Regions from separate parts of the Comamonas sp. wu1-DMT genome, predicted to be linked through region 2. Evidence: predicted binding sites of a transcription regulator. Region 2 holds the regulator's gene; the other holds the start of a gene.
What was found. The regulator FNR, encoded in region 2, switches genes on or off when oxygen is low (the NO sensors DNR and NnrR bind a similar motif). The targets are predictions, from matches to a motif close to TTGATNNNNATCAA.
Positions count from the first base shown of each region.

Region 1 (7,012 bases), on a different contig from region 2:
TTTGAGCCACTCGTCCCATGCCGGCCACCAGGAGCCCTGGCTCTGCTCGGCCTCTTGCTGCCACTGCTGGGCGACAATGTCCTGAGCGCCGACAGCCCGAGTGAGCAACTGATAGCGGCGTCGCGGATGGCCGGGCTCGCTGACAATGCCGGCGTTGTGGCCGCCACTCGTCAGCACAAAGGTGACTTCAGCCGCAGTGTGGTGGTGCAGCTTGAATACCGATTGCCAAGGCGCTACATGATCGGTGAGCGTTCCCACGCAGAAGATGGGCACTTGCAGATTGAGAAGCGAGACCGGCTTGCCATCGACCGGATAGCGGCTTTCACTGAGATCGTTATTCAGAAACAGACGGCGCAGGTATTGCGAGTGCATCCTGGCAGGCATGCGCGTGGCGTCGGCATTCCAGGCCATGAGATCGCTCATCGGTGCCCGCTCGCCCAGCAGGTATTGATTGACCATGCGCGACCACAGCAGATCATGGGAGCGCAGCATCAGGAATGCGCCCGCCATCTGATCGGCGCGCAGATAGCCTTGCTGGGCCATCTGGGCCTCAAGCAGGCTGACCTGCGCTTCGTCGATGAACAGCGCCAGCTCGCCGGGTTCGGTGAAATCGGTCTGCGCGGCCAGCAAGGTCATCGATGCCAGACGCTCGTCTCCATCGCGCGCCATCGCGGCTGCCGCAATGGCCAGCAAGGTTCCGCCCAGACAATAGCCTGCGGCATGCACCTTCTGCCCCGGCACGATGGCCGTGACGACATCCAGCGCCGCGCGCCAGCCCAGCTCGATATAGTCGTCCATGCCCAGATCTCGATCGCCGGCATCAGGGTTCTTCCAGGAGACGCAGAACACCGTATGCCCCTGATCGACCAGATACTTGATCAGCGAATTGTGTGGCGAAAGATCCAGGATGTAGTACTTCATGATCCAGGCCGGCATGATCAATACCGGCTCGGGATGGACCTTGTCGGTTGTCGGCGCGTACTGGATCAGCTCCATCAGTTGGTTGCGCACCACCACCTTGCCTGCGGTGACGGCCACATCGCGCCCCACCTGATACCCCTCGCAACCTGCAGGCGGCTTGTTTGCCAGCTGCGCATGCACATCTTCCATCAGGTACTGGAAGCCACGCACCAGATTCGCCCCGCCCTCTTTGACGGTACGTTCCAGAACTATCGGGTTGGTGGCAAAAAAATTCGCGGGCGAAAGCATATCCAGCCACTGCCTGCTCCAGAACCCGACCAGACGCTCGTGATGTCTTTCAACACCCGGAACACCTTGGACGGCGGCCTGCCACCAGCGCTGCTGAGCAGCAAAGCCCGCACTGATGACATTGAACGGCCATTGCCCCCATTCAGGAGCCTGAAAGAGACGCTCCGCCTCCTGCGTCTGTGGCCCGCCATAGCAAAGTCTGGCCCATTCCTCCAGCGCCAGCCCTGCCAGATCCAGACGCTTTCCCGGGCTGATGGCAAGATTGCCGGCCCAATCCATCCAGGCCTGCCATTGGGACTCGGGGGAAACCGACAGCCACTGCTGCGCCCACATCGCACGCACAGCTTGATCAAGCTGCTGGCTGGAACTGAACTGAGCTTCGGCCTCGCGGTCAACCATAGCGGCCCCTTTTTGCTGCATGGCAATAACGCAACATCTTATGCGCTGCAGAAGTTGTTGCATAGTCACGCCCTGCCGGGAGTTGAGCCACATCAAGCTCCCGCAGCCGGAAGCGAAACCGGCTCCAAACACCAGGCTGCTACAGCTAGAAGAACTCCGCAGCCTTGCCTGGATCAGGCCTTCCGCCGAAGCTATCGGCCATGGTTTGCAAGCTGAACGCACACCACCGCCTGCTGACGCATGCGGTACTGTTTTCTCATTGTGTGCAATAATGGAGAGCTTTTATGCGGAAAGTACACCGGACAGGCTGGTGCGGCTCCCGCACTTGACCAAAGGAAAGATCATGAAAGAAGGCATTCACCCCAATTACCGCGAAGTTCTGTTCGTTGACATGTCCAACGGCTTCAAGTTCGTGACACGTTCTTGCGTTTCCACCAAGGAAACCGAAAACTTCGAAGGTAAAGAGTACCCTCTGTTCAAGCTGGATACCACTTCTGAATCGCACCCCTTCTACACTGGCACACAAAAGTCGGTGGACAACATGGGTGGCCGCGTGGAGAAGTTCCGCAACCGCTTCGGCAAGAAGTAATTCTTACTTTTTTGCTGAAAAGGCAGCCCGGGCAACCGTGCTGCCTTTTTCTTTTTTGGGTGCCGCCCCACGGAATCCCAATGCTCCTATCATCGGAGCACCAAGCGCTTTGACTTCAAGCGCTTTCGCCTGATCTGGCCGTGCAAATTCGCACAGCCGCTACCGGATTGACTGCGTGAACCAGCCCACACCTGCCATCGTTGCCCAAAGCGCTGTACGCCGCCTGCCGCGCTGGGCCCTGCTTTTGCTGTGCCTGGCCTATGTGATTCCCGGCTTTGTCATGCGTGGCCCCTGGCGCTCCAACGATATGGAGGCCTTTGGCTATATGCGCGAGCTGGCGCTGGGCAAGACCGAGTGGCTGGCCCCCAAGCTCTCGGGCCTGGCTCCCAGCATGGACGGCCTGCTGCCCTACTGGCTGGGTGCCTTGTCCTTGCAGGGTTTCGAGTGGCTGCTTGGCGCCGAGATGGCGGCGCGCCTGCCCTTCATCGCCTTGCTGATCGTGACCCTGGGCGCCACCTGGTGGGGAGCCTATTACCTTGCACGCACCCCTGGGGCGCAGCCCGTGGCCTTTGCCTTTGGCGGGGAAGCCCAGCTGATCGACTATGCCCGCGCCATGGCCGATGCGGCTTTGCTGGCCCTGGTTGCCTGCCTGGGCCTGGCGCAGCTCTCGCATGAAACCACCAGCTATGTCACGCAGCTGGGCTGCACGGCGCTGCTGTTTTTTGCAGCGGCGGCCATGGCCTATCACCCCAGGAAGTCAGCCGCGGCACTGCTATTCGGCCTGCTGGGATTGGCCCTGAGCGGCGCCCCCACTCTTTCCGTGCTGTTCGGACTGGGTGGCAGCGTGATCGCCTTCACACAGCGCAGCTGGGGCGACAATCCCGGCCGCGCTCACCGTCAGGCCCGCGCCTGGGCCGCAGCCTGGCTGGCCGCCACGGTGCTCGCAGCAAGCCTGACCACGGCTCTGGATCAATGGGTCTGGCATCTGGTGGACTCGTTCAAGGACTGGGATGCCCTGCTGCAACTGCTGCTGTGGTTCTGCTGGCCTGCCTGGCCCCTGGCTTTGTGGACGCTGTGGGTCTGGCGCCGCCAGATTGCCTACCCCGGCCACAACCCGCATCTGTCCATCGCCCTGCTGTTTGCCACAGTCCCGGTGGCTGCCTGCCTGAGCAGCACCCCGGCCGATCGGGCACTGCTGCTGGGACTTCCCGCCATCGCCACCCTGGCCGCCTTCGCCCTGCCCACTTTCCGCCGCAGCATCAGCGCGCTGATCGACTGGTTCACGCTGCTGTTCTTTACGGCATCCGCGATTGCCATCTGGGTGGTCTGGCTGGCGTTTCAGACCGGATTCCCGCCCAAGATCGCCGCCAATATTGCGCGTCTGGCTCCGCAATTCGAGGCCAGCATCTCCTGGCCCACGGTCATCGTGGCGTTGATCGCCACTGCCGGCTGGTTTGTGCTGGTGATCTGGCGCACCTCGCGCAATCGTGCAGCCATCTGGAAGAGCCTGGTGCTTCCTGCCGGCGGCGCCACACTGAGCTGGGTGCTGCTGTCCACACTCTGGATGGAGCCGCTGGATCATGCTCGCAGCTATGAATTCCAGATGACACAGCTGGGTGGCGAACTCAAGCAGAACGGCGCCACAAGCTGCGTGCTGACCTACGGCCTGGGCCGTTCGCAGATTGCGGCCGTGCGCTACTACACCCATGTGGATACGGCACTATTGCGTCGCAGCAATCCCGGCGACTGCGGCTGGGCGCTGGTCGACGCAGACCGCTGGGCGGGCGATCACAATCGCAAGCTGCGCCAGGGCTGGAGCGAGGTCAGCCGCATCACCCGTCTGGCAGGCCAAAAGGAAGTCCTGGTACTGCTCAAGTACACCGGCCCCAAAGCCCCATGAAGGGCGAATTGCAGTACATAGGACGGCATGCGGGCACCGTGCTGGCCGGACAGCTGGCCGTCATGGCCTTTGGTACCACCGACACCATCGTGGCCAGCCGCTATTCCAACGATGCCGTGGCCGCCCTCTCCGTAGGGTCGGCCATTTTCATCAGCGTCTATGCCTCGCTGATGGGCATTTTTCAGGCTCTTCTGCCCTTGTGGTCCGAGCAGCGCGGCGCCGGTCAGCCCCTGGCCATAGGTCAATCGCTGCGCCAGTCCATGTATCTGTGCGCCATGGCCTGCGTGCTCGGCATGGCGGTGCTGCTCATGCCCGGTGCACTGCTGCACTGGACGGGCGTGCCCGATGCGCTGCAACTGGAGGTCAAGCGCTATCTCGCCGTACTGGCCTGGGGCTTGCCACCGGCGCTGCTGTTTCGCATCTACAGCGCGCTCAACCAGGCGCTAGGCCACCCCAAGCTGGTCACCTGGCTGCAACTCATCTCGCTGCTGATCAAGATCCCCTTGTCCATCTGGTTCACCTTTGGCGGGCTGGGGCTTGCGCCCCTGGGAGCAGTGGGCTGCGCACTGGCCACGCTGCTGGTCAACTACACCATGTTTGCCGTGGCTCTGTGGCTGATGCGCACTCAGGATTTCTATGCTCCGCTGGCGCTTTGGCAGAAGCTGGAGCGCCCTGACTGGCGGCAACTGGGCCATTTCTGCCGCCTCGGCATTCCTGCAGGCCTGGCCATTCTGGTGGAAGTCACCTCCTTCACCCTCATGGCCCTGTATGTGGCAAGGCAGGGCTCGCTCTCGTCCGCCAGCCACCAGATCGCCGCCAATCTGGCCGCCATCTGCTATATGGTGCCGCTGTCTCTGGCCATTGCGACCAGCGCCCGCGTCAGCTATTGGCGCGGCGCCGGTGACGAAGCCCAGGCCAGGACGCTGATTCAACAGTGTTTCAAGCTTGCTCTGTTCATCGGTATTGCGACAGCAGCTACGCTCTTGATCGCTCGCACCTGGATTGCAGACATCTACACCGACTCCCCGCGGGTGCTGGCAATGACGTCCTGGCTGCTGATCTGCGTGGCTGCATACCATGTGGCGGACTGCGTGCAGACCTATTGCATTTTCGTGCTGCGCTGCTATCGCGTGACCGTGGCGCCTCTGGTGATCTATTGCCTGCTGCTGTGGGGCGGCGGCCTGGGCCTTGGCTACTGGCTGACCTACCGATGGCAAGCAGCCGAAGGCTGGCTGGACTGGCAGGCCACGCCCATGCCCTTCTGGGTTTGCAGCGCGGCAGCCCTGTTTGTCACGGCCATGGCCTTCAGCAGCATTTTGCACAGAGCCATACGACCTCCTAAGCCGCAGACCCAGCCTGGAGCCTCCTAGTGAGAAAGTGCCTTGGCAGGCGCTTCAGCAACTGCCCGCACACGGCTGGGCGGGAAGGTGACGGCGAATTCCGAACCCTTGCCCAGCTCACTCTCAATACTGAGCCTTGCGCCATGCCGCTGCAGCACATGCTTGACGATGGCCAGCCCCAGGCCGGTGCCGCCCGTGTCACGTGAGCGGCTGCGATCCACGCGATAAAAGCGCTCCGTCAGGCGCGACACATGCTTTTCGTCGATGCCAGGGCCGGAGTCCTTGACGGCAAAGCGGGCCGATCCATCGGGCAGCAGTTGCCAGCGCACATCGATCTGCCCGCCAGCCGGCGTGTAGCGCATGGCATTGGCCAGCAGATTAGAAAACGCACTGTGCAGCTCTGCACTCGCGCCTGCCAGATCTCCGGCCTGCCGCAGCGCCTGCTCATCAGGAAAGTTCAGCACATGGGGTTTGGCCTGCTTGCGCGTCAAGGCATTGGACAGGCCACGAGCCTCGTTCTCACAGCGATTGAGCAGTTGCGCCACCGACACCCAGTCATTGTTGCTGGGCAGCGGGCTTCCCTCCAGGCGCGACAGGGTCAGCAAGTCTTCCACCAGATGCTGCATGCGCTCGGCCTGCTGGGCCATCAGCTCCAGATAGCGCCTGCGCTCGTCTTCCTCGAGCGGCAGGTTCTGCAGGGTCTCGACAAAACCGGCCAGCACGGTCAGAGGCGTGCGGATTTCGTGCGAGACATTGGCCACGAAGTCGCGGCGCATGGCCTCGGCCTGCTCCAGCGCCGTCACATCGCGCGCCAGCAGCAGCTTGCGCCCTTCACCGTAGCCGTAGAGCTGCACCGACAGCTTGACCGGCCGCGAAGGTGTGCTTTCGCGCCCCTGCATGACCAGATCATGACTGAAGTCCTGCGCTGCAAAATAGGCACTGAACTGAGGATCTCGCACCAGATTACCGATGCTTTGCAGCACATCGCGCTCGGCATCAAAGCCGAACTGCTTGGCGGAAATCTGATTGCACCATTCGATGCGGCCCTGTGCATCGAGCAGGACCACGCCATTGGGACTGGCCTGCAAGGCAGACAGAATGTCATTGAGCCGCTGGTCGCCCTGCTGCACCTGCTGCACGCTCTGGCGAATCCAGCGGCGCATGCGCACGCTGGCCTCGCCCCAGATCCCTGCCAGATTGGGCACTGCGCCCAGCTCCGACTGGCGCAGCCAGTGCAGCAGCCGCGCGCCATTCCAGCTGTCCACCAGCCACCATATCCAGCCGCCGATCAAGGCGCCCGTCATGGCCGCCACGCATTGCTGCAGCACCGTCGCACCGGGTGCAACGAGATAGGCCCACAGCAGCCATACCACCACGGCTGCCGCGACCTGAGAAGCCAACAATCGAAAACCACGCCACCCCATATTTGCTTTCAGTTGTGATTTTTGACGACCCAGCCAGGCCGGGCCGAGGTTCGGGGGGGAAATGCTGTCAGGCCATGGCCTGGGCGCTGAAACGGTAGCCCGCACCGCGCACGGTCTCAATCAGAACACCCGCCACGCCCAGCGATTCTCG
Region 1 is NZ_JBANEM010000005.1:187,722-194,733, reverse strand. Features, by position in the region: gene V8Z78_RS10065 (PHA/PHB synthase family protein) at 1-1,608, opposite strand, end outside; gene V8Z78_RS10060 (type B 50S ribosomal protein L31) at 1,952-2,197, shown strand; gene V8Z78_RS10055 (hypothetical protein) at 2,373-4,097, shown strand; gene V8Z78_RS10050 (MATE family efflux transporter) at 4,094-5,467, shown strand; gene phoR (phosphate regulon sensor histidine kinase PhoR) at 5,464-6,840, opposite strand; gene phoB (phosphate regulon transcriptional regulator PhoB) at 6,929-7,012, opposite strand, start outside.
Region 1: a site for FNR is predicted at 1,691-1,704, ahead of V8Z78_RS10065 (PHA/PHB synthase family protein). Genes of this name have one in related genera too.

Region 2 (7,012 bases):
TTCATTAACAATTTCTGGTCGGTGTATGTCGCGGCGATTACGCTGATCGGCATCTTTGGCTGCTTGCTGCTGCTGATTCTGGTGGCCCGCAAGAAGGTCGTGCCCTCGGGCGACAACACCACAGGCCATGTCTGGGACGAAGACCTGCGTGAACTCAACAACCCCATGCCCAAGTGGTGGATGGGTCTGTTCGTGATCACCGTGGTTTTCAGCCTGGGCTATCTTGTGGTCTACCCAGGTCTGGGCGGCTTCGGCGGCAAGCTGGACTGGAGCCAGACCGGCGCCTACGACAAGGAAATGGCCAAGGCCAAGGCAGATCTGGAGCCTCTGTATGCCAAGTTCACCAGTATGCCTACCGAAGAAATGGCCAAGGACCCTCAGGCCATGGCCATTGGCGAGCGTCTGTTCATGAACAACTGTGCGCAATGCCACGGCTCTGACGCTCGCGGCAGCAAGTCCTTCCCGAATCTGGCGGACGGCGACTGGTTGCATGGCGGATCTCCCGAGAAGATCAGGGAGACCATCACCAACGGCCGTATCGGCATGATGCCGCCCATGGCGGCAGCCGTGGGCTCGGCGGAGGATGTGCGCAATGTGGCGCACTATGTGCTGAGCCTGTCGGGCAGCCCTCACGATGCCGTCAAGGCTTCGCAGGGCAAGTCCAAATTCGTGGCCTGTGCGGCTTGTCACGGCATGGACGGCAAGGGCAACCCCGCGCTGGGAGCTCCTAACCTGACCGATGACATCTGGCTGCATGGCTGGGGTGAGGCGGCAATCGTCAACATCGTCAACAACGGCAAGCACAATGAGATGCCTGCCCAGAAAGAGAAGTTGACGGAGGCGCAAATTGCCGTGCTGGCTTCCTATGTCTGGAGTCTTTCGAATACGCAAAACCAGAAGTAATGCGTTTTTAAAAGGCGGTGCCCTGGCACCGCCTTTTTCGCGTTTCAATTTTCAGTAATTACAAAAATATTAAGGAACTGCGATGCCGTGCGATCAGGGGAAGCCCCGAAAAGTCATACCGATCACGCCTGAGCCTCATGAGGGCGGGCCTGAGTTGGTGCCTATGTTCGCTTCCGAGCAAAAAGTGTACTCACGCTCTATTAGCGGCGTGTTCTCACGGTGGCGCTGGGCCATGGTGTTTCTGACCCAGATCGTCTTCTACGGCCTGCCCTGGCTGCAGTGGGGCGAGCGCCAGATGGTGCTGTTCGATCTGGGGGCTCGGCGCTTCTATCTGTTCGGACTGGTGCTGTACCCGCAGGACTTCATCTATCTGACGGGGCTGCTGATCATCAGCGCACTGGGGCTGTTCCTGTTTACCGCCGTAGCCGGGCGTCTGTGGTGTGGCTTCTCCTGTCCGCAGACGGTCTACACCGAGATCTTCATGTGGATCGAAAGCAAGGTCGAAGGCGATCGCAGTGCCCGCATGCGTATCGACAAGAGCGGCTGGACTTTGGAGAAGATCTGGAAAAAGTCGCTCAAGCAGTTTCTCTGGATCGCTCTGTCTCTTTGGACAGGTTTCACCTTTGTCGGCTACTTCGTGCCCATCCGTGAGTTGGGTGTGGAGTTGATGGCCTTCCAGGGCAGCTGGCAGATTTTCTGGGTGGCGTTCTACGGCTTCGCCACCTACGGCAACGCCGGCTATATGCGCGAGCAGGTCTGCAAGTACATGTGTCCCTATGCACGCTTTCAGAGTGCCATGTTCGACAAGGACACCATGATCGTCAGCTACGACGCCGAACGTGGTGAAGCTCGCGGCCCGCGCAAGAAAGACGTCGACTACAAGGCACAGGGCCTGGGGGACTGCATAGATTGCAAGCTTTGCGTTCAGGTCTGCCCCGTGGGCATCGATATCCGCAAAGGGTTGCAGTACGAATGCATCGGCTGCGGTCTGTGCATCGATGCCTGCAACTCCGTGATGGACAAGATGGAGTATCCGCGTGGCCTGATCCGATTGACCACTCAGAATGCCGTCGCCAAGGCCTGGAAGCAGGTGCAGGTGATTCGCCGCATTTTCCGCCCGCGTGTGCTGATTTACTCGGCCGTGCTGGTGGCCCTCAGCGCCGCCATGATCGCCAGTCTGGTGCTGCGCGAGCCGCTCAAGGTCGATGTGATTCGCGACCGTGCTGCGCTTTCGCGCATCGTGGCGGGCGGCAAGCTGGAGAACGTCTACCGTCTGCAGATCATGAACGCCACCGAGTCCGAGCAGCGCTACCGTATCAGCGCCGTGGGCCTGGAGAATCTGGAAGTCGCATCCGAGCAGGAAGTGAGCGTTGGCCCTGCAGAGACGCGCGGCATTGCGGTGCGGCTGCAGATTCCGTACGGCTCAGCAACTCCCGGCTCGCACCCCGTACACTTCAATGTGGATGCAGTGACTGCCGGAGCAGGGCGTATTTCCGAGAAGACGGTGTTCCTGGTGCCGCGTTAATGCCAGGTCTTGACGGTCTTCGTGAGCCATCACGGAGGCCGGACAAGGGCACCGCCAATCGGCAACAATTTATGCCACCCTGCCGTGTGTGTCTGGGTGGTCAGAATTTGGAAAGAGGTTTCATCATGTCGGCAGCACAAGCCAAGGTCTCGCAAACGGCCAAGATCATCCACCCCGAGGACGGCAAGCCCTGGTGGAAGTTTGCCCATGTCTGGCTCATCATCGCCGGCCCGGTGATCGTGGTGATTGCCGGCTTTGTCACCGCATACATCGCACTGAGCAGGCCTGATCCCGTGATTGACCCTGACTACTACCGCCATGGCATGGAAATCAACCAGCGCCTGAGCGAAAGTGAAAAAAGCCTGGCCCCAGCAGTCACCGGCCGCAATCATGCGGCCACGCCAGCCAAGGACCATCCGCTGGATCGCTGAGCGCTCCGGCGCTTGCTCCGCCAAGGTCGCTTTTGCGGCCTTTTTTGTTGCCGATATCAAAATCAGAGCGTGTTGCGCATGTTCTGTCTAACGTTGATGTAGAAGCAAATAGTTTTTTGATATCCAGATGGCGCAGGATGCTACTGAAAAGAGAGTGGTTCAGGGTTTCCCGCCACGGTGCATGCCCGCAGTCCTGCATGAACGGTCACCACTGTTGTGCAAAATATGACCAAGCCCACAGCCCAAGGAGAATCAGGATGGATGCTCGACGCTGGATGTGGATTGTCTGGCCGGCCTTTCTGGCGGCGGCAATCATGGAGATGGTGGTTTTCGCCTTTGTGGACCCGCTGGATGTGCACTGGCTGGGCTCCCCCCTGGACTGGTCGCGCCAAGCCATCTATACGGTCGCTTTTTTTGCCTTCTGGGTCGTGACCCTGATCGGAGGTGCGATGACGGTGATGCTGGGTCGCTCCGTCAGCGATCTCAATGGCGGCATCGTTTCCGAGCCTCTGCCCGATTAATTCGCACAGACAAAAAAGCCCGCTGTCCGCGGGCTTTGTCTTGAGAGTGTCTGTCGACTCGGTTCAGTTCTGGCATTGCTGGCTGTTGACGATGCGTTTGAGCGCCTCGGTATCCAGGATGCGCAGGTGGCGCTGCTTGACTTCCACAATGCCTTCCTCTGCAAATTTGGAGAAAGTGCGGCTCACGGTCTCGAGCTTGAGGCCCAGGTAACTGCCGATTTCTTCGCGCGTCATGCGCAGCACCAGTTCCGACTTGGAAAAGCCGCGTGCCGACAGGCGCTGAACCAGGTTCAACACAAAGGCCGCCAGGCGCTCTTCGGCACGCATGCTGCCCAGCAGCAGCATCACGCCATGCTCGCGCACGATTTCGCGGCTCATGACCTTGTGCACATGGTTCTGCAGGGCCGTGACCTCGCGCGAGAGCTGCTCCAGTTTGTCAAACGGCATGACGCAGACCTCGGCGTCTTCCAGGGCCACGGCATCACAAGTGTGGTGGTCGTTGACGATGCCGTCCAGACCAATGATTTCGCCAGCCATCTGAAAGCCTGTGACCTGGTCGCGTCCGTCTTCGGTGGCCACGCTGGTCTTGAAGAAGCCGGTTCGAATGGCATACAGCGAGGTGAACTCTTCGCCATTGCGAAACAGCAGACCGCCGCGCTTGACCTTGCGGCGCGTGGCCACAATCTCGTCAATGCGCTCCATTTGTTCATCGTCCAGGCCCATGGGCATGCACAGTTCACGCAGATTGCAGTTGGAGCAGGATGCTTTGATGGTCTGAAGATTCATGGGCTTTTTGCAACGGCGCAGACAGACACGGAGTGGAGAGTCGCGCTGGTCATTGACCTCGTGGTTGAAGATGAGATGGATCAAATTGTCGCAGCACTTGCCTTGAGGTCTCTTGATTTTCATCAAGGACAGGGTGATTGCCTTGGGGCACATTGCCTGTATTCGTTCAAAAACATGCGCTTTTGCCTATTTTGGGCATGATTTTCAGGATCTGATTTCCATTGAAATCTGCTCTATACAGAGTGTGGGCGCACCCTAACTCCCAGTTATGACCGCAGTCACGCCTGAGTTGCTGAGCCGCTTTGATATCCCCGGCCCACGCTACACATCGTTCCCAACAGCCGACCGTTTTGTTGAGGCTTTTGGTGCAGACGACTACATACTGGCACTCAAGCAGCGCAAGACGCATTCTGGCTCGCGCGCTTTGCCCCTGTCCGTTTATGTGCATGTGCCGTTCTGTGAGTCGCTTTGCTATTACTGCGCCTGCAACAAGATCGTGACCAAGCATCATGAGAAGGCTGCCGAGTATCTGGACTACTTGAGCCGTGAGCTGGCCATGCATACCGAGCATTGCGGCAAAGGTCAGCTCGTAAGCCAGCTACATCTGGGCGGAGGCACACCGACCTTCTTCAGCGATGCCGAGTTGCAGCAGCTGATGGTCTTGATGCGTGAACATTTCAAGCTGGATCCCGCGGGCGAGTACTCCATCGAGGTCGATCCGCGCACCGTCAGCAACGAGCGGCTGAGAGCTCTCAAGAACATGGGGTTCAATCGCCTGAGCTTTGGCGTGCAGGACTTTGATCCCGCGGTGCAGAAAGCGGTGCACCGCGAGCAGCCCGCCGAGCAAGTATTTGCGCTGGTGGCCGAGGCGCGCCGCCTGGGCTTTGTCTCCATCAATGTGGACCTGATCTACGGGCTGCCCAGGCAGACGCCCGAGTCTTTTGCGCGCACGCTGGCACAGGTCAATGAGCTGCGCCCCGATCGCATTGCACTGTATGCCTATGCGCATCTGCCCGAGCGCTTCAAGCCGCAAAGGCGCATCGAATCGGCAGACCTGCCCATGGGACAGGACAAGCTGAACATGCTCTCCGGCGCAATTGATGCATTCATGGATGGCGGCTATGTCTATGTAGGCATGGACCACTTTGCGCTGCCTGACGACTCTTTGGCCATTGCCAAGCGCCAGGGGCGCCTGCATCGCAATTTTCAGGGCTACAGCACCCAGCCTGATTGCGATCTGATTGCACTGGGCGTATCGGCTATCGGCAAGGTGGGCGCGACCTACAGCCAGAACGTCAAGACTCTTGAAGAGTATTACGATGCCGTCGATGGCGGCATGTTGCCCGTGCAGCGCGGACTGGCACTTTCACGTGACGATCTGGTGCGCAGAGCGGTCATCATGTCCATCATGTGCCAGGGCTCCGTCCTGTATGAGCCCATGGAGCAGGCCTGGCTTATCAATTTCCGCGAATACTTCGCTGCGGAGCTGGATGCGCTGGCAGAGATGCAGCGCAACGGCTTGGTCGAGCTGTCCGCCGAGGGCTTCAAGGTCACTGGCCTGGGCTGGTTTTTTGTGCGCGGAGTAGCCATGCTGTTTGACCGATATTTGCAGGCCGACCGGAACCGCGCCCGCTTTTCGCGCATCATCTAGCGCATGTTGTTTTCGCTGGTCTGGACTGCTTTGATCATGGGGCTCGTGGGTGGGCCCCATTGTCTTGTGATGTGCGCTGCCCCCTGCAGTGTGGTCACAGCAGCGAAGCCTGTCAGCGGCGGGCAGCCAGTTGTCGTGCTCGGCCTGCAAAAACGCCAATGGCTGCGTACCAGCCTGTTTCATCTGGGGCGCATCGCTGCCTATGCCCTGCTGGGCGGGATCGCGGCCGTGGCCATGGAAAGTCTGGCCTGGCTGACCAGTCAGACAACGGCATTGCAGAGACTTTGGACGCTGATGCATGTGGCGGTCATGGCCTGGGGACTGGCCATGGTGGTGCAGGCGCGGCAGCCAGCCTGGCTGGAGCGGGCGGGGCGTTCCGTTTGGGCCAGGGTTCAGCCCTGGGTCACCGCGCCGGGCGGCAGTCTGGCAGCAGGCTTTGCCTGGGCACTGATGCCTTGTGGTTTGCTGTATTCGGCGGTGTTGGTGGCGGCCTTGAGTGGCGGCGCCTGGCAAGGGGCTTTGTCCATGGTAGCCTTTGCCGTTGGTGGTGCACTGTGGCTGCTGGCGGGTCCCTGGCTGTGGCAACTGGGACAGTCGCATGTCAATGCATTGCGGGCTAGGTGGGGCACCAGAGTTGCAGGTCTGATGCTGATTGGCGTTGCGAGTTGGGCTTTGTGGATGGACCTGGTCTACAAACCCAGCCTTTGGTGCCGATAAGTCACACAAGAGGGGATTGTTGATGCTGTTTGCATCCCAACAGACCCTAGTCATGCTTGAGCAGTCATGGAACTGCGGAATAATGTCTTATCTTGTGTGTAGCGCTCAAAGTGAATCGTTTCGTTGCTATTGATATCGGACAACTGCGTATTGGCATGTATGTCCATCTGGAGACCGGCTGGTTGCGCCATCCGTTTCCCGTCAGCAGCTTCAAGATTGTCAATGACGAGCAGTTGCAGACACTTAGGACCCTGAAGCTCAAGGCAGTTCAGGTCGATCTATCGAGAAGCGATCTGGAGGAAGCGGCAGCGCCTCCGGCCGCAGACCCTCAACCCGCTCCTATCCCCCCCGAGAACGATGCGCATGCATGGCGTAACAGTATTTTGGGCGTGCAGTCCAGGTTTCTGGGCGCGGTTTCCGTATTTGATGACGTGCAAGCCTTGTTGCCTGTCAACCCCGAGAAGGCGCGGACAACGAC
Region 2 is NZ_JBANEM010000001.1:541,058-548,069, reverse strand. Features, by position in the region: gene ccoP (cytochrome-c oxidase, cbb3-type subunit III) at 1-903, shown strand, start outside; gene ccoG (cytochrome c oxidase accessory protein CcoG) at 986-2,428, shown strand; gene V8Z78_RS02525 (FixH family protein) at 2,554-2,859, shown strand; gene V8Z78_RS02520 (hypothetical protein) at 3,117-3,380, shown strand; gene fnr (fumarate/nitrate reduction transcriptional regulator Fnr) at 3,444-4,166, opposite strand; gene hemN (oxygen-independent coproporphyrinogen III oxidase) at 4,435-5,817, shown strand; gene V8Z78_RS02505 (sulfite exporter TauE/SafE family protein) at 5,821-6,534, shown strand; gene V8Z78_RS02500 (HD-GYP domain-containing protein) at 6,645-7,012, shown strand, end outside.